4 regions of the Streptomyces sp. ITFR-16 genome follow, and region 1 is predicted to be linked to each of the others. Evidence: riboswitches for the same ligand, from Rfam matches in the RefSeq annotation. Region 1 holds a riboswitch; each other region holds the start of a gene.
The links. Region 1 has a riboswitch for thiamine pyrophosphate ahead of thiO (glycine oxidase ThiO). Riboswitches for the same ligand answer to the same signal wherever they lie in the genome.

Region 1 (7,178 bases):
CCGCCACGGACACCCCCGACGCTCCGGGGCGAACCCGGGGCAGTACTGAAGCCGAGCCGTGACAGGGACATGAGATCCGCCACCGCGGAACCCCGGGTTCAGAACGCCGGGCGCTCCGGATCCAGCGCCGCACGCCCCGCCACCGGCGACGACGCCTCGGCGAAGTGGCGCCGGGGGATGCGCCCGGCGCGGTACGCGAGCCGCCCGCCCTCCACCGCGTGCCGCATCGCGGAAGCCATCAGCTCGGGCTCCTGGGCCCGGGTCACCGCCGAGGCGAGCATCACAGCCGCGCACCCCAGCTCCATGGCGAACGCCGCGTCCGACGCCGTCCCCGCGCCCGCGTCCAGGATCACCGGGACCCCCGCCTGCTCGGTGATCAGCTGGAAGTTGTGCGGGTTGCGGATGCCCAGGCCCGAGCCGATCGGCGAGCCGAGCGGCATGATCGCGGCGCACCCCACGTCCTCCAGCTTCCGGGCCAGCACCGGGTCGTCGTTGGTGTACGGCAGCACGGTGAAACCGTCGTCCACCAGGATCTCGGCGGCGTCCAGCAGCTCGACCGGGTCGGGCAGCAGGGTGCGTTCGTCGGCCACCACCTCCAGCTTGACCCAGTCGGTGCCGAGGGCCTCGCGGGCCAGCCGGGCGGTGAGCACGGCCTCGCCCGCCGTGAAGCAGCCCGCCGTGTTCGGCAGCACCCGGATGGAGAGCTTCTCCAGCACGGAGAGCACGGAGCCCTGCACGGTCGGGTCCAGGCGGCGCATGGCGACCGTGGTCAGCTCGGTGCCGGACGCGGTCAGGGAGCGCTCCAGCACCTCAAGGCTGGGCGCCCCGCCCGTGCCCATGATCAGCCGGGAGCCGAGGACGGTGCCGCCGAGGGTGAAGAGGTCGTCGGACACGGTCAGCCTCCCTGGACCGCGGTCAGGACCTCGACCCGGTCGCCGTCGGTGAGCGCCGCCGCGGGCCACTGGCCGCGCGGCACCACGGTCTCGTTGAGCGCGGCCGCGACACCCGAGGGCGCGGCCGTCAGCGTCGCGACGAGGGCCGCCAGGGTGGTGCCCGGGGCGACGGCGACCGCCTCGCCGTTCACGGACACGGTGAGCGGGACGGACTCGGTCATGCGGGCTGCTCCTGACGTGCGGGGGCGGCGGGTGCGAACCGTCCGGGGGAGAAGGGGCGGGCCACCTCGGGCAGCTCGCCGCCGGCCAGCAGCTGCCCCATGGCGTCACCCGTGACGGGCGTGAGCAGCACCCCGTTGCGGTGGTGGCCGGTGGCGAGATGGAGGCCGGGCAGGGCGGTCCGGCCGAGCAGCGGGGCGTTGTCGGGGGAGGCGGGGCGCAGGCCGGCCAGGGTCTCGGTGAGCGGCAGCTCGGTGATGCCGGGCACCAGCTCGTGCGCGTCGCGCAGCAGCTCGTACACCCCGCCCGCCGTGACCGTGGTGTCCCAGCCCATCTCCTCGCTGGTCGCGCCGACGACCAGCTCGCCGTTCTCGCGCGGCACGAGATAGACGTGGCTGCCCCGGACCACGGCGCGCACGGTGCGCGAGAGGAAGGGGGCGTACGCGGGGGGCACGGTCAGGCGCAGCACCTGGCCCTTCACCGGGCGCACGGGCGGCAGGACCTGCGGGGGCACCCCGGCCAGCCGGCCGCTGAGACTGCCCGCGGCGAGCACGACCTGGTCGGCCGCCACCTCCGTGCCGTCGTCCAGGACGGCCCCGACGGCCCGGTCGCGCACCACCGAGAGCCGCTCGGCCCTTCGGCGGTGGAAGACGACCCCGGCCCGCTCGCACGCCGTGAGCAGCGCGGCGGCCAGCCGGCGCGGATCGACCTGGTGGTCGCCGTCGGCCCGCAGCCCGCCCCGCACCCCCGGCGCGAGCATCGGCTCCAGCCGGCGGCACTCCCGGCCGGTCAGCCACTGCGAGTCCAGCCCCGAGCGCCGCTGGAGCTCGTGCAGCTCGCGCAGATGGGCGCGGTCGTCGGCGTCCAGTGCGACGGCCAGGGTGCCGCAGGCGCGGAAGCCGATGTCCTGTCCGCCGGCCGCCTCCAGCTCGGCGGTGAACGACGGATAGCGGGCGGCGGAGGCGAGGTTGAGCCTCAGCAGGGTGTCCTCGCCGTAGTGGAGTTCGGTGACGGCGGCCAGCATGCCGGCCGCGACCCGGGCGGCGCCGCCGCCCGGACCGGGGTCCACGACCGCGGTCGGCAGTCCGCGCTGCGCGGCCCGCCAGGCGGTCACCAGGCCGATGATGCCGCCCCCGATGACGAGGACGTCGGACCCTTCGGTGCGATGGGTGCGCATGGGCGTCCAGCCCCTCCCTTCGCCGGCATGACCCGGATCAGGTTCGTACGGTCGGAGGCCGTCCAGCCTCCCTCTCAGCCCGGTGCGTCCGGGCTCCCGCGAGTGTCTTACCGTGGCCACCCTAAACCCCGCTCCCGGGACCCGGTAAGGAGGGCGGGGGTGCGGGCGGGACCGGCGGCCCCCTGTCCTGACGGTCTGTCACGTGGTTAAGGTGGACGGGTGAGCGAGCAGCAGCGGGCAGAGAGGCCGGGGCGGCGGGTCGTCGTCGCCGGCGCGGGCATGGCCGGGGTGCAGACCGCCGTGGCCCTGCGCGAACAGGGCTTCACGGGCGCCGTCACCCTCATCGGCGCCGAGCCCCACCAGCCCTACGACCGGCCCCCGCTGTCCAAGGCGGTCCTGCTCGGCAAGGCCGAGGAATCCGCCTTCGACATCGACTTCGAGGGCCTGGACATCGAACTGCGCCTGGGCTGCGAGGTCACCGGCGTGCGCGCCGCCGCGCACGAACTGGACACCTCCGCGGGCCCCGTGCCCTACGACGTCCTGGTCATCGCCACCGGCGCCGAACCGGTCGTCCTGCCCGGCTCCGAGGGCGTGCCCGGCGTCCATCTGCTGCGCACCCTCGACGACGCGGCGCGGCTGCGCCCCGTCCTCGCGGCGGGGCACGACGTGGTGGTCGTGGGCGCGGGCTGGATCGGCGCCGAGTTCGCCACCGCGGCCCGCGCCGCCGGCTGTGCGGTCACCGTCGTCGAGGCCGCCGGCCGGCCCCTGGCGGGTGCCCTGCCCGCCGAGGTCGCCGCCCCGATGGCCGCCTGGTACGCACAGAGCGGCGCCGAACTCCTCACCGGGGCCCGGGTCGCCCGCGTCGAACCCGGCGCGGTGGTCCTGGCGGACGGGCGCACCCTCGCCGCCGACGCGGTCGTCGTCGGGATCGGCGCCCGGCCCGCCACCGGCTGGCTGGCCGGCTCGGGCGTCGCGCTCGGCCCCGACGGATCGGTCACCGCCGACACGGCCCTGCGCACCTCGCTGCCCGATGTGTACGCCGTCGGCGACTGCGCCTCCTTCCCCTCCGCCCGCTACGGCACCCGGCTGCTCGTCCACCACTGGGACAACGCGCTCCAGGGGCCGAGGACCGCCGCCGCGCACATCGCCGCGGCCGCCGGCGAGGGCGCCGCCGAACCGCCCGCCTACGACCCCGTGCCCTACTTCTGGTCCGAGCAGTTCGGCCGGTTCGTGCAGTACGCCGGCCATCACGCGGACGCGGACACGCTGCTGTGGCGCGGCGACCCGGCGGACCCCGCCTGGTCCGTGTGCTGGCTGCGCGACGGCGTCCTGGCCGCCGTCCTGGCCGTGAGCCGGCCGCGCGATCTGGCCCAGGGGCGCAGGCTCGTCGAGGCGGGGGCGCGGCTCGATCCGCTGCGGGCCGCCGACCCCTCCGTACCGCTGAAGTCGGCGGTCCTCCCGTAGCCGCGAGGACCTGAAGGGCTGAGTCCGGGTGTCGGCTGTCGGTCCGGGATGGCAGGCTTGTCCCGTGACCGAGATTGACGCAAAGATCGATGCTCTCGTCCCTGCCTGGCTCCACCTTCCCGACATCGCGGAAATGCTCGATGTCGAGGTGACGCGTGTGCGGCAGCTGGTGAAGGAGGGCCAGCTCATCGCCGTACGACGTGGTGAGAACCGGGCGCTCCAGGTGCCTGCCGCCTTCATCGACGGCAGCAAGGTGGTCAAGGGCCTCTCCGGGACCCTGACGCTCCTGAGGGACGACGGCTACTCCGACGAAGAGATGCTGGAATGGCTCTTCACGCCCGACCCGACCCTGCCGGGCACGCCCGCGCAGGCGCTGAGTGAGAATCGCGGCACGGAGGTGAAGCGCCGCGCCCAGGCGCTCGCCGTCTGACCGAAAGCCGTACGGGGGAGCGGGCCGCGTCCCACGCGGCCCGCTCCCCGCGCCGCACCACGCCATCGCCTTGTCCCGGGGGGAACCGCACCATGTCCACGCCTCGCTCGCAGCTGTCCGACGCCCGGCTCTATCTGTGCACGGACGCGCGCAGGCGCCAGGGCGACCTGCCCGAGTTCCTCGACGCGGTGCTCTCCGGCGGGGTGGACATCGTCCAGCTGCGCGACAAGGGCATGGAGGCCGCCGAGGAGCTGGAGCACCTCGCGGTCTTCGCGGACGCCTGCAAGCGCCACGGCAAGCTCCTCGCGGTCAACGACCGGGCCGACGTCGCCCACGCCATCGGCAGCGACGTGCTGCACCTGGGCCAGGGCGACCTGCCGGTGCCGGCCGCCCGCGCGATCATCGGCCGGGACGTGGTCGTCGGCCGCTCCACGCACGCCCGGGCCGAGGTGGACGCGGCCGTCGCCGAGCCCGGCGTGGACTACTTCTGCACCGGCCCCTGCTGGCCCACCCCCACCAAGCCCGGCCGGCACGCCCCCGGCCTGGACCTCGTCCGCTACGCCGCCTCGCTCGCCCCCGCGCGCCCCTGGTTCGCCATCGGCGGGATCGACGCGGGCAATCTGGACCAGGTGCTGGACGCCGGGGCGCGCCGCGTCGTCGTGGTCCGCGCCGTCACGGAGGCGTCCGATCCGGCCGCCGCCGCCGCTGAGCTGGCACGAAGGGTCCGCGAGCGCGCCGGCGCGTGAGCGGCGCGGGCGCGTCCCGCAGCGCGCGCCGAGGGCGTGTTTGGGACAGAAGTGTCCGAGGCGTGGACAAAGTAACGGTCAATCCAGGCAAATCACCCCGGTTCGGCGGGGATGGGGCGTCCTCCTGGTTAACCTGCCGGTATGGCCCTTGGCACACCTTCCACCAGGACAGATCACGCGCGCACCGTGCGTGAGATGCTCGCGACCGGCAAGACCTCGTACTCGTTCGAGTTCTGGGCGCCCAAGACCGAAAAGGGCGAACGGAACCTCTGGAACGCGCTGCGCCGGGTCGAGGCGGTCCGGCCGAGCTTCGTCTCCGTGACCTACGGGGCCGGTGGTTCCACCCGGTCCGGGACGGTGAAGGCCACCCAGGACATCGCCGCCGAGTCCACCCTCACCCCGGTCGCGCACCTCACGGCGGTCAACCACTCCGTCGCCGAACTGCGCAACATGGTCGGGCAGTACGCGGACGCCGGCATCCGGAACATCCTCGCCGTGCGCGGCGACCCGCCGGGCGACCCGATGGGCCCGTGGGTCGAGCACCCGGAAGGAGTGCGGTACGCGGCCGATCTCGTCCGGCTGATCAAGGAGGCCGGGGATTTCTGCGTCGGCGTCGCGGCCTTTCCCGAGCGGCACCCCCGCTCCACCGACTGGGACACCGACATCCGGCATTTCGTGGACAAGTGCCGCGCCGGTGCGGACTATGCGATCACGCAGATGTTCTTCACGCCCGGGGATTATCTGCGGATGCGTGACCGGGTGGTCGCTGCGGGTTGCGAAACGCCGATCATTCCGGAAGTCATGCCGCTCACGAGCGTCCGGCAATTGGAGCGGTTCGCGCAGCTCAGCAACGCGACCGTGCCCGCCGAGCTGAAAGAACGCATCCTCGCCGCCAAGGACGATCCCGCCGCTGTACGCTCCATTGGCATCGACTTCGCAACGCGGTTCTGCGCGGAGCTGCTTTCCGAGGGTGTGCCCGGACTGCACTTCATCACGTTGAACAACTCGACTGCGACGCTCGAGATCTACGAGAATCTCGGACTGCACAAGCAGTCGTGACCGGCCGTACCCGCCACGATCCGGGGCGGTGGCCGTAGAAGGGGGCGGGCATGGGCTGGACGGTCCTCTACATCGCGTTCGGCATCGTTGCGCTGTGGCTGCTCGGTGAGGTGCTGCTCCAGTACAAGGCGCGGCTGCGCTGGCGCCTGCTCGCCTTCACCGGCTTCCTCGGTGTCGTCCTCGGCGTCCTGATGCCGTCCGTGCCCGTCATCGCCCTCGGCGCGGTCGCCTTCGCGACCGGTCAGACCTACGTCACGCTCTCGTTCCGCCGGGGCTTCTCGACCGGCTGGGCCATAGGGGGCAGCCCCGGCGCGAGCCGCCGGCGGCGCGGGGGCGGCGAGCGCGAGCCCGCGCTGCGGGTCTCGGACCTGGAGATGGAGTCCGGCACCGACGCACCGCCCGCCCCCGGCTCCGCCCCGCGGGACGGGGCCGCCGCGGTCTACGAGCCGGAGCCCCTGCCGGACGACACCGGGCAGTACGGCGTCTACACCGATCCGCTGCCGCGCCGCGAGACCCACCAGGAACCCCAGCAGCCCCAGGGCAGCCCGCAGTACGCCGCGTACGACCCCTACGCCGACTACCCGGGCCATCAGACGCAGGGGCAGGACGCCTACCCCGGCCAGGACACGTACCCCGGGCAGGACACCTACGCGGCCCAGGACGGCTACGCGGGCCAGGACACCTATTCCGGCCAGGGCACCTACGCCGGAGCGGGCCAGTACGACTACGGCACGGACCAGCAGCAGTACGCCGCCTACTCCGACCCGTACATCGGCACCACCGCGGGCACCCCGCAGTACGGCACGTACGACGCCTACGGGAACTACGACAGCCAGGGCGCCGGACAGCAGTACACCGACCCCGCCGACCCCTACGGCGCGCAGTCCCGGACCTACGGCTCCGAGACCCCGCCCGGCGGTGTGTGGGTGCCGCAGCAGCGCGAGGGCGAGCAGTACCCCCCGCCCCCGGAGCAGCCCGCCCAGCCGGCCCCGTACCCGAACGGCTACGACCCCGGCTACAACGACCAGTACCGCTACTGACGCCCGGGGCCGGGCCGCCCGGGCCCCGCCGCCGTCACTGCGACCCGCGGAAGCCGTCCCCCTCGACGACGATCCCCGCGACCAGCGCCCCGGACATGCCCGCATGGGCCGGCCCGCCGCCCGGGTGCGACCAGCCGCCCGCCAGCAGCA
Region 2 (7,178 bases), 2.0 Mb from region 1:
TCCCGGCCGGTCGAACACAACACCTGCCGAACGGGTGAATCACTCTCCGTGTCCTGGTCGGGCCGGTGCCGGTCACTACGTCGTCCGCCGGCGGCGTCCCCTGCCGCTCCGCACGGGTGCCGAAGCTCCGGCTTCCGCGCCGAGCCCCGTGCGGTCCGCGGAGACGACCAGCGCCGCGAGTGCCGTGGTCACCGGAACCGAGGCGACCAGCCCGATGGAACCGACCAGGGTGCGCACGATCTCCTCCGCCACCAGTTCGCTGTTGGCCACCGTTCCCACACTGCTCTGGGCGATCGAGAACAGCAGCAGGAGCGGGAGCGCGGCGCCCGCATAGGCGAGCACCAGGGTGTTGACCACGGAGGCGATGTGATCGCGTCCGATTCTGATCCCTGCCCGGTAGAGCTTCTTCGCATTCATCGTCGGGTCCGCCTGATGAAGTTCCCAGACCGCCGACGTCTGGGTGACCGTCACGTCGTCGAGCACCCCCAGGGAACCGATGATGACGCCGGCCAGCAGCAGGCCGCTCATGTCGAGGTGCGGATACAGGCCGTGGATGAGGCCGGTGTTGTCGTCGGTGTTCCCGCTCAGGCTCGCCCAGCCGATGAAGAGCGAGCCGAGCAGCCCGATCAGCAGCAGGGAGATCAGGGTGCCGATGACGGCGACCGAGGTGCGGGCCGTCAGCCCGTGGCAGATGTAGAGCGCGATCAGCATGATGGCGCCGGCCCCGACGACCGCCACGAGCAGCGGATTCGAGCCCTGCAGGATGGCCGGGAGGATGAACAGGGTCAGCACGGCGAACGACAGGGCGAGCGCCACCAGCGCCATGACCCCGCGCATCCTGCCCACGAGCACCACCGCCAGCGCGAAGATCCCGGCCAGCAGCACCAGGGGGAACTTCCGGTTCACGTCCGTCACGGAGTACTGCAGGTCATGGGGCGCGTCGGGGGCGTACGCGACGACCACCCCCTGCCCTTCCCGTAGTTGACGGGGCGCGTCCGGCTGCACGACCTCGACGAACCTGCGCCCCTTGTCCTCGCCGGTCGTGACCTCGACGGTGGCCTTCTCGCAGAGGGCGGCGCCGTCGGACGGTTCACCCGTGGGCGGTGTGCTCTCGCCGCTGACCGGCACCTGGGAGGCGTTCACGTCCTTGCAGTCGACCTTGTCGATGTTCACCACCCTGCCCTGCTGGGTCTGCCGGTCGAAGCCGACACCTGTGCGCTCGTGCGCCGGCGCACCACCGGGCCAGAGCACCACGAGCCCGACCACGACGGCGGCGGCGAACGGGATCAGGACCGCGGCGATCACCTTGCGCAGCCGGGAGGAGACGGGCGCGGCCGGGCCATGGCTGTGCGCGTGGCTGTGCTGATGGCCCTGCGGTTCGGGGGAGAGATGAGGTGACGTCACCGGCCGATCATCGCAAGAAGACAAGGGCCCTCTGTTCAGCCGGCCGACCGGGACGCTAGCGTGGTGGCACCTTTGCACACGCGGGAGCTCGGAGCACCGGGCTGAGAGGGCGCTGATCTCCGTACGTCCGTACGGGACAGGCTGCGCCGACCGCCGAACCTGTTACCGGGTAATGCCGGCGTAGGGAGTAGGTCTCATGACCACATCGGACACACGCACGCCTGCCTCCGATCAGAACGACGAGGCCGGGAAGTCCATCGGATGGCACAAGGGATACGTCCAGGGGTCGCGCCCCGACCTCCGGGTGCCGGTCCGTCAGGTGCACCTCACCAACGGCAAGGACGTGACGCTGTACGACACCTCGGGGCCGTACACCGATCCCGGGGTCGACACCGACGTCCGCCGCGGTCTCGCGCCCCTGCGGGAGAACTGGATCATCGCCCGCGGTGACACCGAGGAGTACGCGGGCCGCCCCGCCCGGCCCGAGGACGACGGGCTGAAGCACACCTCGCCGCGCGGCGGACTGCGCAATCTGGACGCCGTCTTCCCCGGCCGCCCGCGCCGGCCCAGGCGCAGCCGGGACGGCCGGCCCGTCACTCAGCTCGCGTACGCCCGACGGGGTGATATCACCCGGGAGATGGAGTACGTCGCCCTGCGGGAGAACGTCGCGCCCGAGGTGGTGCGCGAGGAGATCGCCGCCGGCCGGGCCGTGCTCCCGGCCAACGTCAACCACCCCGAGATCGAGCCGATGATCATCGGCAAGCGGTTCCTGGTGAAGGTGAACGCCAACATCGGCAACTCCGCGGTCACGTCCTCGATCGAGGAGGAGGTGGACAAGATGACGTGGGCGACCCGGTGGGGCGCCGACACCGTCATGGACCTGTCCACCGGCCGCAACATCCACACCACCCGTGAGTGGGTCCTTCGCAACTCCCCCGTGCCGATCGGCACCGTCCCCCTCTACCAGGCCCTGGAGAAGGTCGACGGCAGGGCGGAGGAGCTGACCTGGGAGATCTACCAGGACACCGTCATCGAGCAGGCCGAGCAGGGCGTCGACTACATGACGGTCCACGCCGGCGTGCGCCTGCCGTACGTGCCGCTGACGGCCCGCCGCAAGACCGGCATCGTCTCCCGGGGCGGCTCGATCATGGCGGCGTGGTGCCTCGCGCACCACAAGGAGTCTTTCCTGTACGAGCACTTCGAGGAGCTCTGCGAGATCCTCGCCGCGTACGACGTGACGTACTCGCTCGGCGACGGGCTGCGCCCCGGCTCGATCGCGGACGCCAACGACGAGGCCCAGTTCGCCGAACTGCGCACGCTCGGCGAACTGAACACGGTCGCCAAGCGGTTCGGGGTGCAGACGATGATCGAGGGCCCGGGCCATGTCCCGATGCACAAGATCAAGGAGAACATCGATCTCCAGCAGGAGATCTGCGAGGAGGCGCCGTTCTACACGCTCGGTCCGCTGACCACGGATGTCGCGCCGGCGTACGACCACATCACCTCGGGCATCGGGGCCGCGATGATCGCCTGGTGGGGGACGGCGATGCTCTGCTACGTCACGCCCAAGGAGCACCTCGGCCTGCCCAACCGGGACGATGTGAAGACCGGGGTCATCACGTACAAGATCGCCGCCCATGCCGCCGACCTCGCCAAGGGGCATCCGGGAGCGCAGGAATGGGACGACGCGCTGTCGGACGCCCGCTTCGAGTTCCGCTGGGAGGACCAGTTCAACCTGGCCCTCGACCCGGACACGGCACGGGAGTTCCACGACGAGACGCTTCCCGCCGAGCCGGCGAAGACGGCGCACTTCTGCTCGATGTGCGGGCCGAAGTTCTGCTCGATGAAGATCAGCAGGAGCATCACCGAGCAGTTCGCCCCTGACCTGGTTCCTTCCGCATCGGACGAGGAGATCGAGGCGGGGATGCTGGAGAAGTCCAAGGAGTTCGCGGCGAGCGGGAAGCGGGTGTACCTGCCGCTGGCCGACTGAACCCGGCAGTGCCGAGGGCCCCGGCAGCCGCTGCCGGGGCCCTACCCTGCCGGACATGAGCGGGAACGAAGTGATCAGTGGAGTCGTCGGCGCGGTTCTCGGGATGCTGGCCGCACAGCCCTTACGGAGAGGCTGGAGCGGACTGCGGACCCGCTTCCCCGGTGCGGCGCTCCGGGGCGGGCCGCAGGAGGAGGAGTCCGGGTCCGCGTGGACGACGTTCTCGCTCGGCCCCCTGCGCACCCCCGCGCTGATCGTCGAAGGGGACGGCGAGGCGTCCATACCCGCCGAGGCCGTCCGCGTCGAGGTGCTCGACGAGGCGGTCGAACTGCCCGAGGAGATGGCCCGCTGGCGCACCGAGACCGAGGAGGACGCTGCCAGGGCCCGTGCGGAGGGCCGCACACCGCCGTGGAACGGGCCCCGGTACGCCGTCGCGTCGCTCGACGTCTCGCGTACCGCGCTCGACGAGCGGCCCGAGGTCCGTCTGCGGCTGCGCCCGACGGACTACTACACCTTTCTCGCGGCCCAGCAGCTCGACCGGCGCCTGGACGACGGGACCACGCCCCGCTCGCGCTATCTCGACCCGGACGGTCCGCTCGGGGCGCCCGCGTTCCTGCAGTGCAGTTTCGGCGTCAACGTCGCCGTGGTGACCGCCGACGACCAGCTGGTCGTGACCCGGCGCAGCGACCGGGTCCGGATGGCGCCGGGCGCCTGGAACTCCTCCGTCAACGAGGGACTGGCCGGCCCCATGGACTCCGCCGGCGGGAGCGCCCCCGACCTCTACGACGTGGCCCGCCGGGGCATGCGCGAGGAGTTGTCCGTCGAGCCCGGCGAGTACACGCTCGAACTGCTCGCCTTCGTGCTGGACGTCGGTAGACAGCAGTGGGGCGCCCACTTCTGCGCCCGGCTGACGGAGCTGACCCGCGACGAGCTGCGGGCGCGGATGAGCCGGGGGGTCGCGGACCGCTGGGAGGCGCAGACCATCGACTACGTGCCCTTCCGCCCTGCAGACGTGATCAGGTACCTGCTGAGTCCCGGCCGCGTGGAGCGCTGGGCCCCGGTCGCGCCGTCGCTCTTCCATCTCGCGCTGGTGCGTGTGCACGGGCGTGCGCCGGTCGAGAGAGCGGTGGCGCGGATCGTGCGGAGCGGATGACGGCGGCGCGGGCCCGGACGGCGGCCCCAATCAGTCCAGTTCGTGTTCGGGGCCGCCGAAGTCGGGGCTGGAGAAGTCCGGGCTGCTGAAGCTCGGCCGGGGCGCGGCCGCCGGGCCCTCGTCGGGACCGGCGAAGTCCGGCCTGCTGTAGCCGATCTTCGGCATGCGGTTGGCCGGACGGTACGGCGGCCGCACGGCGGGGGCGGTGCCGGGGTCGGCCAGCGCGTCCCGCAGGAAGGGCAGGATGCCCCGTTCCAGCAGGGCGTCCTCCCAGGCGTCCCTGGCCCGGGCCACGTCGTCGGGCAGCTCCTCGCCGGAGTCCCGGGCCGCCAGCGAGGTCGAGCCGTTGCGCAGGGCGGCGAGCAGGAGGCCGACGGCGGCGACGAGGATGGCCGCTGCGGTGGCCGCCGCGAAGAACCAGCCCGCGCCGATCATCGTCCTCGCGAACGCCGGGGGCGGGTCGAGCATCTTCAGGATGTAGCCGACCAGCAGGAAGATGACCGCCGCGGTGCCGGCCAGCACCGGTGCCAGGACCGTGACCACGGCTCCTATGCCGGCGCCGGATTCGGGCAGTTCGTCCGCCCCGGTCGCCCGGGCGCCGCGGTCCTGGACGGTGGCGCGCAGCTCGTCGCGGGCCTTCACGTAGTGCTCGTACTCGACGGCGGCCGCGGCGGTGATCAGCGCGACGGCGGCCATGGCCATGGTGCGCAGCTGGACCGGGTTGAGCCGTTCGCCGATGGCGGCCAGGTCCGGTCGTTCGTGGGCGTGACGCAGTGCGTCGTCGAGGATCCGCTCGTATGCGGGCCGGTCCTCGGTCAGCAGGTGCGGAGCGCTGTTCATGTGCATCCCCCGATGCTCCGTAGGGCCTGTATGCCCGCTGGGACCGGGCAGTTGGGCGGAAACGGAGGAGAGCCTGCTACTGATACGCCGATGGTAGAGCGCCCACGGCACGGGGTGACAGGGGGTTTCCGGAAATAGGCCCAGTGGTCGGCGTGGTCAGGTCAGGATGCGTCTTCCCCGGCGAACGTCAGACATGCAGCGGAAGTTGGACGACCAGTAGCTTTCCGGCCATGGTCACTCCGCCGTCCATGGCGATCGCGAGCCCGTCCGCGTACACATGGGGACCGTCGACCACGGGCCCGGCGCTGTCCTCGCCGTCCTCGGATCCGACCTCGCCGAGCAGATACGGAATGGGGCTGTGACCATGGACGACGCGCCGGCCGCCGTAGGCCGCCATCAGCTCCTGGACGGCCTGCGGACCCGACTCGTCGCGGAAGGCGAACCGCTTGGTGAGCTTGCGGAACAGGTCCCAGCACTCGTCGGCGTCGTTCCGCGTGAGAATGGCGTGCACCGTGTCGTTGACGTCCTCGATGGTGGAGCCGTAGTCGAGGTAGGCCGTCGTGTCCGAGTGCATCAGCAGATGCCCGTCCTCCTCGACGACCGCGTCGAGGCGGGACATCCACTGGAGGTGGACGTCCTGGAGGCGCTCCATGTCCGTCTTCTGGCCGCCGTTGAGCAGCCAGGCGGCCTGGAAGGTGGCGGTGCCTGCGCCGGAGTTCACCGGGGTGTCGCCGAACCGCTTGGCGCCGATGAGCAGCAGCTCGTGGTTGCCCATCAGGGCCTTGCAGTAGCCGCCGGCGGCTGCGGCCTCGGCGGACAGCCGCATCACGAGGTCGATGACGCCGATGCCGTCGGGGCCCCGGTCGGTGAAGTCGCCGAGGAACCAGAGGCGCGCGTTGCCCGCGGACCAGTTGCCCTCGGCGTCGATCAGGCCCTGTTCGGCGAGGGCGGCTACGAGCTCGTCCAGATAGCCGTGGACATCGCCGACGACGTACAGCGGGCCGGGGCCCGAGCCCGGGTCGGGCCGCGGCTCGGGCGCGGTCTGCGGCCGGTCGGGGCCGTCGATGGTGATGACGGGAAGATCGCGGGCCGTCGGGGTGTACCCCTCCAGCACCTCGCCCGCCGGGAAGGTGCTTCCCGGCAGCGGTGAAGCGGGCGGCGCAGGGGACTGCGCATAGGGCGGTACGCGGAAGTCGCGCAACGTCGCCGTCCGCACCACGGGTTCCTGACCGGCCCCCTGTGTCATCGACCCCTCCACCACCGTCGCGCCGTCGTACACCTGACGGGCCCTGCTGGTCGGGGTGGTCCGCGGTGTCGTGCGCCCATCATAGGAATGCGGATCGTGCTCTGTGACGCACCAGGGGTCGTGAATCCGTACGCATCCCAGGTTCATCGGTCGATTGGTCCCAATTGGGCTGATCAATCCCCTGCCGGAGAGCGCGGCGCGCTGACCGTGGTGCGGGGCGGACGGCGTTGCGAGGACGTCCGGACGATGAGTTCCGTCGGTATCACCTGTTCCACCGGGCCGTCCTGGTCGACGCCTTCGATGGCGTCGATGAGCAGTTGGACGACTGCCGTGCCGATTCTGCGCGGCTTGAGCGAGAGCGTGGTGATGGGTGGCTCGGTCGTCGCGTAGACGGTGGATTCGCTGCAGCAGACCAGTAAGAGGTCCTCGGGGACGCGCAGACCGTACCGGCGGGCGGCCGCGAGCAGATCCGTGCCGTTGGGGTCGAAGAGCCCGTAGACGGCGTCCGGGCGGTCCGGGCGGGCCAGCAGCCGGTCGGCGGCCACCGC
Region 3 (7,178 bases), 5.3 Mb from region 1:
TGGCTCGCCTCGTTCACCGCCCGGCTCGGTGAACTGAAGGTCCTGGTCGTCCAGGCCCACCGCCCTGAGGAGCTCGCGGCCCGGGAGGCCGGGCGTCCGGCGGGCGACCATCCGGCACAGGTCCGTGTCGCCCTGCGGGCGCTCACCCCGGACGCCACCGCCGAGCTGGTCCGCGCGACCCTCGGCGACCACGCCGACGACCCGTTCTGCCGCGAGGTCTGGGCCGTCACCGGCGGCAACCCGTACGAGGCGGTCGAACTCGTCGCCAAGGTCCAGGACCGCGAACTGGCCCCGCTGGAGGAGTCCGCCGGGCTCCTGCGCGAACTCGGCGCCTCGGCCCGGGGCAGCGGCCTCGTCGCCCGCCTCGAACGGCTGGGTAAGAACGCCAACCGGTTCGCCTGGGCGGCCGCCGTCCTCGGCACCGACATCTCCCAGGAACTCGCCGCCACCCTCGCCGGGATGAGCCCGGCCGAAGCGGCGGACTGCACCGCCCGGCTGCGCGAGGCCCGTATCGTCAGCGGATTCGACCCGCTGGAGTTCGTGCACCCGCTGATCGCCACCGCCGTCTACCGCTCCATCCCGCCGGCCACCCGGACCGCCATGCACGGCAGGGCGGCCTGGGCGATCACCCGGGCCGGGCTCGGCCCCGCCGCGGCCTCCCGGCACCTGCTCGAAGTCCACCCGGACGACGACCAGGAACTGGTCGAACAGCTCAGGGCGGCCGCCAGCCAGCACCTCGCGGTCGGCGCGCCCGAGGCCGCCCGCCGCTGTCTGGAACGGGCGCTCCAGGAGCCGCCCCGCCACGACATGCGCGCCACCCTGCTGTACGAACTGGGCTGCGCCACGCTGCTCAGCGACCCGCCCACCACCGTCCAGCATCTGCGGGCCGCGCTCGACATGCCGGGGCTCGCCGACGACCTGCGGGTCGACGCCACCTACCGGCTGGCCGCCGCGCTGTCGCACAACAACCAGCTGAAGGAGGCGGCGCTCGCCCTTGCCGCCGAGGCCGAGCGGACCGCGCCCGGCCCCGGCCTGATGCGGCTCCAGGCCGCCCACTTCCTCTGGGAGGGCACGCAGGCCACCGAGGAGGACGGGCCGGGCCGCTCCCGCAGGCTCGCCGCCAACGCCGACCATCTCACCGGCCGGGACAACGCCGAACGGGCGCTGCTCACCCTGCGCGCCTTCGACGCCATGCTGCGCGGCGAGAACGCCCAGCTCATCGTGGAACTCTGCGAACGCGCCCTGGTCAACGGCCACCCGGCGCGCGGACTCGGCTGGACCGACACCGAGTGGGGCTTCGAACTCCCGGCCACGCTCGGCATCACCTACGCCTTCATCGACCAACTCGACCGCGCCGAGGAGCTGTTCGGCGAGGCGGTGCGCGCCTTCGAGATCTCCGGCTGGAGCGGCGCCCACCTGGCGTTCGCCCACACCCTCCTCGGTCTGGTCTACCGCCGTCGCGGCCGGCTCGCCGAGGCGGAGGGCTTCCTGCGCGAGGGACTGCGCCTCGCCGACCGTGTCGGCAGCGGCCTGCCCGTCCACTGGGACGCCGCCTGTCTGCTCATCGACACCCTGCTGGCGCGCGGCCGGGTCAGCGAGGCCCGCAAGGTCGCCGACGACTACCACTTCGGACTGCCCTACCCGAGCGCCATGGTGCTGCCCGACGGCCCGTGCGTCCGGGGCCGCCTGCTGCTCGCCGAAGGCCGTACGAAGGAGGCCGTCACCGAGCTGGAGGCGGCGGGCCAGTCCCTCGAACCGCGCGGCAGGTTCAACGGCGTCTGGGGACCCTGGGCCGGTGACCTGGCTCGCGCCCTGGCGGACGAGGACCCGGGCCGTGCCGCCCAGCTCGCCAACTCCGCCCGGGTGCACGCCGAACGGTTCGGCACGGACACGGCCATCGGGGAGGCCCTGCGCTGTGTCTCCCTCTTCGCCCGCCCGGAGGAGGCCGTGCACCTGCTGGGCGAGGCGGTCCGCCACCTGGAGGCGTCGCCCTCGCAGTACGAGTACGCCCAGGCCCTGGTCGACTACGGCATCGCGACCCGCTCGCCCCGGGAGCTGGCCCGGGCCCACAAACTGGCCACGGCCTGCGGCGCCGAATCCCTGGCCGCCCGCGCCCAGCAGGCACGCGCGTCGATCCGGTCCACCGAGTGAGGTAATGTTTGTCCTGCGCAGCCGCCCGGCACGACCGGGAGGAATCGCAGCGGGACGTGGCGCAGCTTGGTAGCGCACTTGACTGGGGGTCAAGGGGTCGCAGGTTCAAATCCTGTCGTCCCGACTCGTGAGAGTCGTTCGTCGAGGGGCCGTGCCGGAGAGATCCGGTACGGCCCCTCGGCCGTTCTCCGCCTCAGCGGCTCCGGCGCAGCCGCAGCGGGGTGTAGACCGTCAGGGCCACGAGGAACGCCACCCCGTAGGCCAGGTCGGCGCCGTGCAGCGCGTGCGCCACGGGGCCCACGTACAGGCTGGTGCTCATGAAGGGGACCGCCGCCGCGAAGGCCGCCGCGAAGGCGGTGAGGGCGGGCCACCACGGCCGGCGGTGTGCGCTCTCGGTGGCCAGGTCGACGGGGGAGTGGCCGCGGGCCCGCGCCCGCACGGCCCAGTCGACGGCCACGATCGCGACGAAGCCGGGGATCCAGTAGCCGACGAGCAGCAGCACGTTCTGGAAGCGGGTCGTGGTGTCGGCCGCGTGCATCCACAGGACCAGCGGGAAGCCGAGCGCCGCGGCGAGTGCGGCGGCGACCGGTCGCGGCAGCCGGACACCCATCGTCTGGAGCGCCAGCGAACCGCTGTAGTCGTTCATGGCGTTGCTGCACAGCGCGGCGAGCGCCACGGCGAGCAGCCCGAACGCGCCGAGGGCGCCCCCGCCCAGCAGGGTGTCGATGCCGCGCGCCGTCTGGTCGGTGAAGACGGACGCCCCCCACAGCCCGAGGGCCTGGACGGCCACGAAGGAGGTGCTGATGCCCAGCAGCGTGCACCAGAACATCCGCGGCCGGGACGCGGTGCGCGGCAGATAGCGGCTGAAGTCGCTGGCGTACGGCGCCCAGGACAGCGCCAGGCTCAGCGCGACGGTGCAGGTCAGGACGGCGGCGCCGGCCCGGTCCGCGCCGTGCACGGAACCGGAGGCGGCCGGGTGGACGCCTTGCAGGAGCTTGGTGGAGAGCACGGCGAAGGCGGCGGCCAGGGCGAACGTCATCACGGTCTGGAGCCGGTGGATCACCTCGTACCCCAGGACGCCCAACGCTCCCTGGGCAGCCATCATGACCAGGACCCCCAGCCAGAACGGCCAGCCGCACAGCTGGGCCAGCGCGTCCCCGCCGAACAGCCCGATCAAGGCGTCCCAGGCGATGGAGGACAGCCACTGCAGCACCCCGGGCACGACGACACCCCGGCCGAACGCCAGCCGGGCCAAGGGGAGTTGCCCGGCCCCGGTCTGGCTGCCCCAGGTGCCCAGATACGCGGTGGGCACGGCGCCCACGAGGGTCCCGAGCACGACGGCGGCCAGCGCGGTGGCGAAGTCCAGGCCCAGCGCGATGCCGACGGTGCCGGTGAAGACACCCGTCATCGTCAGATTGGGCGCGAACCAGACGGTGAAGAGCCGGCCGGGCCCGCCGTAGCGGCGGTCCTCGGGGACGGGGGCTATCCCGTGTGCCTCGACGCGCAGATCGCCGGGTGCGGTGGGCATGCGCCCGCCGAATGCGGCGAGCTCGTCCTGGGCATGCGACAACGACATGAAGACATCCCTCCGCCAGTGCTAACTGGTTCAGGTTCGACGGGTGTGATCTCAGCCCCTGTGCGGGGCACCCCGTGTCCGGTGTGGCGGCCAGGATAGCCGGGCGGGCGCGGATGCCGGTGCGGGGGTGGGTACCTGTCCACCCCCTGCGCGCCCGGCGCGTGACTCAGCCGAAGAGCTTGGCCACGAAGGCGGAGAGATTGGCCGCGGTGCGGCCGACCTGCTCCTCCAGGGTCAGCGACTCCTTGAAGCGGGCGCCCGAGGCCACGGCCTTCTTCCCGCGCACGTACAGGGAGCAGGCCAGGTCGGTGCACATGTACAGGCCGACCGAATTGCCCTCACGCCCGGCGGGACCCGTCTTGCGGGCGGTCATCAGGGAGACCCCGCCGCCGGGGTGCGTGGTCAGGCAGAGGGAGCACATGCTCCGGTGGAGGAACCCGCGCTGCTGGGAGGGGAAGCGCAGCGAGATCCCCGTCAGCTTCCCGTCGTGCTCGGTGACGATGTAGCTGCGCCCGGGCGCGCTGAGATCGCGCCAGCCCAGGAAGTCGAGATCCTCCCAGGGCAGCTCCCCGAAATCGCGGGGCAGCGGCAGACGCCCGGCCTCCCCCTTGGAGCAATTGACGAACGATGTGCGGATGTCCTGCTCGGTCACGGCCTTCATGCCCACGACGCTAACTCTGCCTATGAGCCCTAGGCAAATGATTAATCGAATTAGGTGTGTACCTCGGTCTCCTCGGTCACCAGGTCCAGCCGGTGCGCGGGCGGGTGCGTGAGGCCGAGGCCGGGGCGCCAGGCCGCCAGGATCTGCGCCGAGGGGTCGAAGAGGGGTGCCGGCAGCTCGTCGGGCGAGGTCCACCGCCAGGTGCTGATCAGATGGGGCTCGGTCACCTCGGGGGTCGCCGAGCCGACCCGTACAAGAGCGCCGAGCGTGACCCGGTTGATGCCGCCCACCGCGTCGTGCAGCATCACGAAGATGCTCACCTCGTGCTCCGCGACCCTCAGACCGGTCTCCTCGCGCAGCTCACGCGCGGCGGCCGCCGCGACGGACTCCGGCAGCGGATCGACCTTGCCGCCCGGCAGCTCCCAGGTCCCGCTGTGGTGCCGGCCGAGCAGGATGCGCCCCCGCGCATCCTGCACGATCACCCCGACCCCCAGCGCCGCCTGCGCCTTGGGCGGACGGGAGTTGCGGGACGGAACGGGGGTGGCGTCGGTGGTCATGGCGCTCTCCTTGCACGGTCGTACGGGGCCGGGCGTCGAGCCTACGGGGCGGCCGGGACCCGCCCCGGCGCGCTCACACGGTCAGCCGCAGCGCCGTCGCCGCGATGCCGAGCCGTACGCTCTGGCCCCACGTCAGCTCCAGCGCGTCCGTCTCCATCCCGTCCCCGAAGACCACCACCCGGTCGGACTCCACGGTCAGCCGGAGCTCCTGCCCGCGCCCCAGCTCCCCGGAGACCAGTGAGGTGCCGGTCACCGGGGACGGCCACGCCTCCCGGACGAACCACAGCAGCCGGGGATCGGTCGGCGCCGGCAGTGCCAGCGGGCTGCGGCGCTCCTGCCACAGCGAGCGCAGCCAGCCCGTGGCGCCGGTCCCGGTGCCGACCAGCACACCGGAGGAGGCCTGCGGCTCGGCGGGTGAGCCGGCCGCGTCCGTGCCCAGCCGGTAGCGGGCCGTCTGGTGCCCCGGCGGGCCGAGGTAGATCTCGTTGAGAGCCAGCAGCCGCTGGGTGTCGTCGGCCACCGCCTCCACCATGGTCAGCTCGTCCGCGCGGCCGCCCGGCGCCGCGGCGGCCCGGAGCAGCGCCGCCGCGTCGCCGGGCCGGTGGCGCACGAGCACGCCGGGATTGCGGCCGGGATCGGTGTCGATGCCCACGACCGGCTGGCCGGAGAGGTACTTCGCCGCGTTGGCGACCAGACCGTCCTGCCCGACGACGACCACGACGTCCTCGGGCGCGAACAGGAACCGGTCCAGGTCCGCCCGCTCCACCCGTGAGTGCCGCCACTGGAGCGGGACGGCCGCCGCCACATCGGCCAGCGCCTGCCGGGTCCGCTCGTGCCGCCGGGCCACCTCCTCGATGGACCGGCCCCGGCTGGACAGGAAGAACGCGGCCTGGCCGTGCGTTCCGTGCCGGGCCAGCAACTCCTCGTACTCGGTGGTGCGGTGGACCAGGACCGCCCTCGGTGCCAGGCTCACGCCCCGGTCTCCGGCGCCGGCCGGCCGAGCTTGCTGAGCAGACCGGTCAGGACGTCGGGCGACAGGGTGAGGCTGTCGATGCGGGGCAGGTTCTCCGCGAGCCGGGTGGCGGCCAGCGCGTGCAGGGTCGCCGCCTCCACCTCGCCGTGCACCCGCAGCCAGGCGGCCTGCGACTCGGCGCGTGCGGCGCCCACTTCGCGGGCGGCCTCCGCCTCGGCCCGGGCCAGGCGCACCTTGCGGGCGGCCTCCGCCTCGGCGCGCACGCCGTCGGCCGCCGCGTTCTCCTCGGCCTCGCGGCGGGTGTTGGTGCCGCGCTGCTCGACGAGCTGCTCCTCCCGGCGGGCCAGCTCGATCTGGCTGGCCAGTTCGTTCTCGGCGATGGTCCGCTCGCGCTCGACCGCCACGGCCCGCCGCTCGTAGGTGGCCCGGTCGGCCTCCTGCTGGATCTGCTCCCGGGCGGGGGTGCGCAGCGCCCGCTCCACCTCGGCCTCCGGGCGGATGGCGACGACGCGCACGGCCACCACGTCGATGCCGGTGGCGGGCAGCCGGGGTTCGGCGGCGAGCCCGGCCGCGACCCGCTCGCGCACGGCGGCGACCCCGTCCACCAGCGCCCCGGCCAGCGGGGTGCGGGCCAGCACGTCCAGGGTGTGCTGCTGGGCCGTCTCGGTGAGGAGCGTGGTGATCTGCTCCAGCGGGGCGCCGCGCCAGGCGCCGGTGTCCGGGTCGACGGAGAAGTCGAGGCGGGCGGCGGCCTCGGCCGGGTCGCTGATCCGGTAGGTCACGGTGGCCTGCACGGTGACGTCCTGGAAGTCGGACGTACGGGCGTGGAACGCCATGGCCAGCTCGCGGTCGTTGACCGGGACCTCGGACAGGGCGGCGCTGAGCGAGCGGTACCAGAAGCTGAGCCCGGCCCCGTCGTGGGTGAGCCGGCCGCGCTTGTGGTGGCGGATGTGGGCGGTGGGCGCGGAGCGCAGATGGCGCCAACCGAAGCGCCGGGTGATGTCGGCCATGTGGCCCCCCTTGTTCTCGTCATGACGACGATAAGGGAGACGGGTGCATATCGTCAAGGGGACGAGAAAGGGTTTCCGCCGGTCGCCCCTCCCCGGTCCGGGAAGGCCGGCGCGAGGAACCGGGCGGGGAACTCGCCGCCGCCGTGCACCGCCAGATCCGCGCCGGTGACGTACCCGGCGAGATCGCCCGCGAGATACAGGCAGGCGCGCGCCACATCGTCCGGCGCGGCCATCCGCCGCATCGGGATCA
Region 4 (7,178 bases), 3.8 Mb from region 1:
AGGGCCTGGGCGAGCGGCACCAGGATCCAGGAGGTCCGCAGGTCGAGCGGGGGCTTGTCCAGGGTGATCAGGAAGCCGAAGCCGACGGTGACGGCGGAGACCCCGAGCGGCAGCATCAAGAGCGCGTCGAAGCCCCGGACGAGCCGTCCCGCCCGCCGGGTCAGGGCGGCGGCTGCCAGTCCCCCGACGACCAGCGCGATGAGGGTCGCGACCAGGGCGTAGCGCAGCGAGTTCCCGATGGCTTCGATGGGCGCGACCAGGAACGTACCGCTGTTCGCGTCCGCCGACGCCAGCGCGCGGTAGTACGCGAGGCCATGGCCGCCGGAGACGTCGAGCGAGCGTTCCACCAGGACGGCGAGCGGCAGCAGGATCAGGACCAGCACGGTCAGCAGGACACCGGCGAGCAGCGCCCACTGGCCCGGACCGCGCGGTCTGCGGGCCGTCTGCGCCGGGTCGACCAGTTTCAGCGCGCTCTCCCTGCGCCGCACGGTCCACGCATGCACGGCGAGGACGGCGCCGACCGCGAGGAACTGCACGAGCGTCAGCACGGCGGCCGTGGGCAGGGCGAGCAGCTGGGCGGTCTGCCGGTAGATCTCCACCTCAAGCGTGGAGTAGCCGGGGCCACCGAGGATCTGAACGACGCCGAAGGAGGTGAAGGTGAACAGGAAGACCATCAGCGCGGCGGCGGCCACGGCCGGGCCGAGCGCGGGCAGGGTGACGCGCCGCCAGGCGGCGAACCGTCCGGCCCCCAGGACCCGCGCGGCCTCCTCCTGGCGCGGGTCGAGCTGCGACCAGAGCCCGCCGACGGTGCGGACGACGACCGCGTAGTTGAAGAACACATGGGCGAGCAGGATCGCCCACACCGTGGTGTCCAGCCGGACGCCCCACAGCTCGTCGAGGAAGCCGCCGCGCCCCAGCAGGGCGAGGAAGGCCGTGCCGACGACGACGGTCGGCAGCACGAACGGCACCGTGACGACGGCCCGCAGCAGCTGTTTGCCGGGGAAGTCGAACCGGGCGAAGACATACGCGCCCGGCAGGGCGATCAGGAGGGTCAGCGCGGTCGAGGCGAGCGCCTGCCAGAGAGTGAACCAGAGGACGTCGCGGATGTCCGGCCGGGCCAGCACCTCGCCGAACCGGCCGAACTGCCAGACCCCGTCCGCCTTGAGGCCGCGTCCGACGATCGCGGCGACGGGATAGGCGAAGAACAGCGCGAAGAACGCGACGGGCACGGCCATCAGGCCGAGCCGCACCGCGCTCCCGCGCCGGGCCCGGGCGCGTGCGGACCTCCCGCGCGCGCCCGGTCCGCGTACGGGTGTCTTCGCTACTTCACTACGAGCGAGGACCATGACTGGACCCACTGCTCACGGTTCTTGGCGATGGTGTCCGGGGCGACGGTCGCCGGCTTCTCGGCGGTGGCACCGAACTTCGTGAAGAGCGCGGGCACCTTCGCATCCTTCGCGACCGGGCTGACGAACATGTTGAGCGGCATGTCCTCCTGGAACTTCTTGCTGATCAGGAAGTCCAGCAGGGCCTTGCCGCCCGCCTCGTTCCTCGCGCCGTCCAGCAGCCCGGCGAACTCGATCTGGCGGAAGCACGTGCCGGTGGCGACGCCGGTCGGGGCGGTCTTCGGCTGCGGATCCGCGTACAGCACCTCGACGGGCGGGCTGGAGGCGTAGCTGACGACGAGCGGCCGGTCGGCCTTGGCCTTCCTGCCTCCGGCGGAGCCGGAGAACTCCTCGTTGTACGCCTGCTCCCAGCCGTCGACGACCTTGACGCCGTTGTCCTTGAGCTTCTTCCAGTAGCCCTGGTAGCCGTCCTCGCCGAACGTGGCGACCGTGCCGAGGAGGAAGCCGAGGCCGGGCGAGGAGGTCGCGGCGTTCTCGGTGACCAGCAGGTCCTTGTACGCGGGCTTCGCCAGGTCGGCGAAGGTCCGCGGCGGCGCGAGCTTCTTGTCGGCGAAGTACTTCTTGTCGTAGTTGACGCAGATGTCGCCGGTGTCGACCGGGGTGACCCGGTGCTTGTCCGCGTCCAGCTGGACGTCGGCCGCGACCCTGTCGATGCCCTTGGCCTCGTACGGCGTGAACAGGCCGTTGTCGAGGGCGCGGGAGAGCAGGGTGTTGTCGACGCCGAAGAACACGTCGCCGCGCGGCGAGCCCTTGGTCAGGATCTCCTGGTTGAGGGCGGCGCCGGCGTCACCGCTCTTCAGCACCTTGACGGTGTAGCCGGTCTCGCGGGTGAACTCCTTCAGCACGCCCTTGGAGGCGTTGAAGGAGTCGTGGCTGACGAGCGTGACGGTCTTGGAGCCGGTGCCGTTGGTGCCGCCGGTACCGGAGGCCTTGTCGTCGGAGCTTCCGCAGCCGGCCAGCGCGGTCGCGCCGAGCGCGGCGGCGAGGGCCGTCACCGCGATCTTCTGGGTGGTGCTCATGTGATTCCTCCTGGAGTGACCAGGAAGAGACGCGGCCCTGCCCGCGCCGGTGGAAACCGGAAGCGGGCAGGGCGCAACAGCTTGAGTAAGGTCCGAACTTCCTACCCGGAATGACCCGGGCGAGGTTCAGAGGGTCTGCGGCCAACCTGTCCTTGGTGCCGCACTCTCAGCGCTGTGGCGCTCCCCTGTCGGAATATGAAGTTGATTTCGGCCCCAGGCTACACGGCCCCCGTGGGCCTCAGCGCTCGGATGCCGCCAGCTGTCCGCAGGCCCCGTCGATCTCCTGGCCGCGGGTGTCCCGGACGGTGACGGGCACGCCGTGGGCGGCGATGGCCTCGACGAACGCCTTCTCGTCCTCGGGCCGGGAGGCGGTCCACTTCGAGCCCGGGGTCGGGTTCAGCGGGATCAGGTTGACGTGGACGCGCTTGCCCTTGAGGAGGCGGCCGAGCCGGTCGCCCCGCCACGCCTGGTCGTTGATGTCGCGGATCAGGGCGTACTCGATGGAGATGCGGCGGCCGGACTTCTCCGCGTACTCCCACGCGGCGTCCAGGACCTCGTTGACGTTCCACCGGGTGTTGACCGGGACGAGGGTGTCGCGCAGCTCGTCGTCCGGGGCGTGCAGCGAGACGGCGAGACGGCACTTGAAGCCCTCGTCGGCGAACCGGAGCATCGCGGGGACGAGGCCGACGGTGGAGACGGTGATCCCGCGCTGCGAGAGCCCCAGGCCGTCGGGCTCGGGGTCGGTCAGCCGGCGGATCGCGCCGACCACGCGGTTGTAGTTGGCCAGCGGCTCGCCCATGCCCATGAAGACGATGTTGGAGAGCCGGGCCGGACCGCCCGGGACCTCGCCGTCGCGCAGCGCCCGCATGCCGTCCACGATCTGGTGGACGATCTCGGCGGTGGACAGGTTGCGGTCGAGACCGGCCTGTCCGGTGGCGCAGAACGGGCAGTTCATCCCGCAGCCGGCCTGCGAGGAGATGCACATCGTGACGCGCTCGGGATAGCGCATCAGGACGGACTCGACCAGCGTCCCGTCGTGCAGCTTCCACAGCGTCTTGCGGGTGGTGTCGTCGTCGCAGCTGATGTGCCGGACCACCGACATCAGGTCGGGGAACATCGCCTCGGCGAGCTTGTCCCGCGATCCGGCCGGGATGTTGGTCCACTCCGCCGGGTCGTGCGCGTACCGCGCGAAGTAGTGCTGCGAGAGCTGCTGGGCGCGGAAGGGCTTCTCGCCGATCGCGGCGACGGCCTCCCTGCGCTCGGCGGGCGTGAGGTCGGCGAGATGCCGCGGCGGCTTCTTGGCTCCGCGGGGCGCGACGAAAGTGAGTTCTCCGGGCTTAGGCATGGTTCTTCCAGTGTCGCAGACACGCGGAGGTGCCCCTGCCCCTCGTCGGCCGGGGCCCTCGCGGTACCGCTGCGCGGGCCCCGACGGGGTATCCGGAGAGACAGGGACAGCCCGCCGACTTCGCAGGAGGTATCCGTCGTGCACACCGTGAAGCACTGGTTCAACCACAGCCTGGCCGCGCAGGCCCTCGTGCTCTTCGTCCTGGGGCTGGGCCTCGGTGCCGTGTTCCGCCGGGACGATCATCCGGCGTTATGGGCGGTGCAGAGCCTGCTCTGCACCGCCGTGGTCATCGGCATCCTGGCGTACCAGCGGCGCAGGACCAGCCGGGCGACCGGGGCGCGGCCGAGTGCGGTCGTCGACCTCAACCGCAGGATCCGCCGCCGTGAGGTGCCCCGGGACCCCGAGGAGCGCGCGATGATGCGGCGGCTGGTCGACGAGCAGCTCGGGAAGATGGAGCGGGGCGGCCGGTGGCTGCCGTACTGGCTGGGCCTGGTCGCCGTCGGCATGCTCGTCCTCGGTGCCACCACCGGCTCGCCGGCCTTCCCCGTGGTCTTCGCCGTCGGGGTGGTCGTGTTCTGCACCTGGATCCTGTGGATGCGCCGCCGGGCCATGGAGATGCACCACCACATGCGCTCGGCCCTGCGCGAGCGCGGCTGACACCGGAGAAACACGCGTGAGGGCCCCCGTCCGCGGACGGGGGCCCTCACGCGTTGCCGTGCCGGCAAATGCTCAGCCGGAGCCGACGAAGACGACCAGCAGCAGCCAGACCACCGGCGCGGTCGGCAGCAGGGAGTCCAGCCGGTCCATGATCCCGCCGTGGCCGGGCAGCAGCGTGCCCATGTCCTTGATCCCGAGGTCCCGCTTGATCATGGACTCGCCCAGGTCGCCGAGGGTGGCGCTGGCGGCGACGGCGAGGCCGAGCAGCAGCCCCTGCCACCAGGAACCGTCGTCGATCAGGAACTGCATGCACAGCGCGCCGGCCACCATCGCGAAGGCCACGGCTCCGAACAGGCCCTCCCGGGTCTTCCCGGGGCTGATGCGGGGTGCGAGCTTGTGCTTGCCGAACCGCCAGCCGACGGCGTACGCGCCGGTGTCGCTGACCACGGTCAGCAGCAGGAAGGTCAGGACCCGCTGCGGTCCGTCGTCGGCGGTCAGCATCATCGCGACGAAGGTGGCCAGGAAAGGCACGTAGAACGCGGCGAAGACGCCTGCCGTGACGTCCTTGAGGTAGCCCTCCGGCGGTTCGGTCATCCGCCAGACGAGCACCGCCAGGGCGGTCAGCGCCATCGCGACCCAGGCACCCTCGGCGCCCCGCGCGTACCCGGCGACGACCATCGCCGCGCCACCGATCGCGAGCGGCACCAGCGGCGCCTTGATGCCCTTGCGCTCCTCGAGCCGGGAGGTGAGCTCCCACAGGCCGACGACGACGGCGACGGCGATCACCCCGACGAAGACGGCCTTCACGATGAAGAGCGAGGCCGCGACGACGACGCCGAGCCCCAGGCCGACCCCTATGGCGGCTCCCAGATCACGGCCCGCACGCTTCTTCTGCGGGGGTGGCGGCGCGGTGGACATGGGCTCCTGCGGCTTCTCGTCACGGAACAGGGGGCCGCCGCTCAGGCGTCCGGCCCCCTGGTCCCGGTCATCACGGTCGTCAGCGTCTCTACCTGCGTCGGGAACGTCCGGCACGATGGGCATGGGCCGAGTCTGCTGGGCGTCATGCACATCGTATGCAGGACCCGCCGGAGCGGCCCGCATCTCGGGAGCGGCCCGGTGGCCGGCGCCCTGCGGGACGCCCCAGGAGGAGTCGTTCATCAGACTTCGAGCAGCTCGGCTTCCTTGTGCTTCAGCAGCTCGTCCACCTGCGCGACGTACTTCGCGGTGGTGTCGTCGAGCTCCTTCTCGGCGCGGCGGACCTCGTCCTCGCCGGACTCCTTGTCCTTGACCAGCTTGTCGAGCGTCTCCTTGGCCTTGCGGCGGACGGCCCGGATCGAGATCTTGGAGTCCTCGGCCTTGGTCTTCGCGACCTTGATGTAGTCGCGACGGCGCTCTTCGGTGAGGTCGGGGAAGGTCACCCGGATGATGTTGCCGTCGTTGCTCGGGTTGACACCGAGGTCCGAGTCGCGGATGGCCTGCTCGATGTTGCGCAGCGCGCTCTTGTCGAACGGCGTCACGACGGCCATACGGGGCTCGGGCACCGAGAACGAGGCCAGCTGGTTGATCGGGGTCAGCGCGCCGTAGTAGTCGGCGACGATCTTGTTGAACATCGCCGGGTGCGCACGGCCGGTGCGGATCGCGGCGAAGTCCTCTTTCGCGACGACGACGGCCTTCTCCATCTTCTCCTCGGCCTCGAGGAGGGTTTCTTCGATCACCACGTGCTCCTGCGTGTCTTGAATGGGCCCGGAGTGCTCGGGCCCGGCGGATCCTGCGTCGCCCGGTTTGTCAGGCCCGGGTGCCCTGGTCACTCACGAGCGTGCCGATCTTCTCACCCTTGACGGCGCGGGCGATATTGCCGGCGGCGGTCAGCTCGAAGACGAGGATCGGCAGCTGGTTGTCACGGCAGAGCGTGATGGCGGTGGCGTCGGCGACCTTGAGATCGCGGGCGAGCACCTCGCTGTACTCCAGCGCGTCGAACTTCACGGCTCCGGGGTTGGTCTTCGGGTCGGAGTCGTAGACGCCGTCCACGCCGTTCTTGCCCATCAGCAGGCCCTCGGCGTCGATCTCCAGGGCGCGCTGGGCCGCGGTGGTGTCGGTGGAGAAGTACGGCATGCCCATGCCGGCGCCGAAGATGACGACGCGGCCCTTCTCCAGGTGCCGTACGGCACGCAGCGGGATGTACGGCTCCGCGACCTGCCCCATGGTGATGGCGGTCTGGACGCGGGAGTCGATGCCCTCCTTCTCCAGGAAGTCCTGGAGGGCGAGGCAGTTCATGACGGTGCCGAGCATGCCCATGTAGTCGGAGCGCGCCCGGTCCATGCCGCGCTGCTGGAGCTCGGCGCCGCGGAAGAAGTTGCCGCCGCCGATGACGACCGCGATTTCCGCGCCGTCCCGGACGACGGCCGCGATCTCGCGGGCGATGGCGTGCACGACATCGGGATCGACACCGAGACCCCCGCCACCGGCGAACGCCTCGCCGGACAGCTTCAGCATGAAGCGTCCGGGCACCTTGCCGTCGTCGCGCTTGTGGTCACCGTGTGCGGCGTCCGCGCCCTTGTTCATGGGAATTCTCCTCGTGCACATACGAAGAAGGCCATTGCCGGTGGGTCTGGTGTCCCTCAGCGGCAATGGCCTCCTCGTCAGATCTGCGGTCGTACGGCGGTGTGCGGCCGTCGACTGCACCAGACCCTATCGGGGTCCACCGTTTTTCGCGGACGGACTCAGATGCCGACCTTGATGCGCGTGAAGCGC

Region 2: it holds a riboswitch for thiamine pyrophosphate, as region 1 does, so the genes downstream of both, thiC (phosphomethylpyrimidine synthase ThiC) here and thiO (glycine oxidase ThiO) in region 1, are expected to answer to the same signal.
Region 3: it holds a riboswitch for thiamine pyrophosphate, as region 1 does, so the genes downstream of both, RLT58_RS03185 (purine-cytosine permease family protein) here and thiO (glycine oxidase ThiO) in region 1, are expected to answer to the same signal.
Region 4: it holds a riboswitch for thiamine pyrophosphate, as region 1 does, so the genes downstream of both, RLT58_RS09540 (thiamine ABC transporter substrate-binding protein) here and thiO (glycine oxidase ThiO) in region 1, are expected to answer to the same signal.

The regions. Positions count from the first base shown of each region.
Region 1 is NZ_CP134609.1:6,008,054-6,015,231, forward strand. Features, by position in the region: gene RLT58_RS26575 (thiazole synthase) at 99-893, opposite strand; gene thiS (sulfur carrier protein ThiS) at 896-1,114, opposite strand; gene thiO (glycine oxidase ThiO) at 1,111-2,289, opposite strand; TPP riboswitch at 2,287-2,399, opposite strand; gene RLT58_RS26590 (NAD(P)/FAD-dependent oxidoreductase) at 2,509-3,753, shown strand; gene RLT58_RS26595 (Rv2175c family DNA-binding protein) at 3,818-4,183, shown strand; gene thiE (thiamine phosphate synthase) at 4,276-4,929, shown strand; gene metF (methylenetetrahydrofolate reductase [NAD(P)H]) at 5,071-5,988, shown strand; gene RLT58_RS26610 (hypothetical protein) at 6,039-7,028, shown strand; gene RLT58_RS26615 (phytoene desaturase family protein) at 7,063-7,178, opposite strand, start outside.
Region 2 is NZ_CP134609.1:4,017,000-4,024,177, reverse strand. Features, by position in the region: gene RLT58_RS17735 (YibE/F family protein) at 76-1,404, opposite strand; TPP riboswitch at 1,475-1,608, shown strand; gene thiC (phosphomethylpyrimidine synthase ThiC) at 1,601-3,394, shown strand; gene RLT58_RS17725 (hypothetical protein) at 3,450-4,544, shown strand; gene RLT58_RS17720 (hypothetical protein) at 4,575-5,390, opposite strand; gene RLT58_RS17715 (metallophosphoesterase) at 5,572-6,630, opposite strand; gene RLT58_RS17710 (LacI family DNA-binding transcriptional regulator) at 6,804-7,178, opposite strand, start outside.
Region 3 is NZ_CP134609.1:678,725-685,902, reverse strand. Features, by position in the region: gene RLT58_RS03195 (ATP-binding protein) at 1-2,151, shown strand, start outside; tRNA gene RLT58_RS03190 (tRNA-Pro) at 2,202-2,275, shown strand; gene RLT58_RS03185 (purine-cytosine permease family protein) at 2,345-3,727, opposite strand; TPP riboswitch at 3,718-3,812, opposite strand; gene RLT58_RS03180 (FBP domain-containing protein) at 3,894-4,388, opposite strand; gene RLT58_RS03175 (nucleotide triphosphate diphosphatase NUDT15) at 4,439-4,945, opposite strand; gene RLT58_RS03170 (hypothetical protein) at 5,019-5,918, opposite strand; gene RLT58_RS03165 (SPFH domain-containing protein) at 5,915-6,928, opposite strand; gene RLT58_RS03160 (SDR family oxidoreductase) at 6,982-7,178, opposite strand, start outside.
Region 4 is NZ_CP134609.1:2,179,097-2,186,274, forward strand. Features, by position in the region: gene RLT58_RS09535 (ABC transporter permease) at 1-1,235, opposite strand, end outside; gene RLT58_RS09540 (thiamine ABC transporter substrate-binding protein) at 1,322-2,425, opposite strand; TPP riboswitch at 2,506-2,622, opposite strand; gene rlmN (dual-specificity RNA methyltransferase RlmN) at 2,664-3,770, opposite strand; gene RLT58_RS09550 (hypothetical protein) at 3,909-4,427, shown strand; gene RLT58_RS09555 (phosphatidate cytidylyltransferase) at 4,500-5,585, opposite strand; gene frr (ribosome recycling factor) at 5,585-6,142, opposite strand; gene pyrH (UMP kinase) at 6,213-6,989, opposite strand; gene tsf (translation elongation factor Ts) at 7,148-7,178, opposite strand, start outside.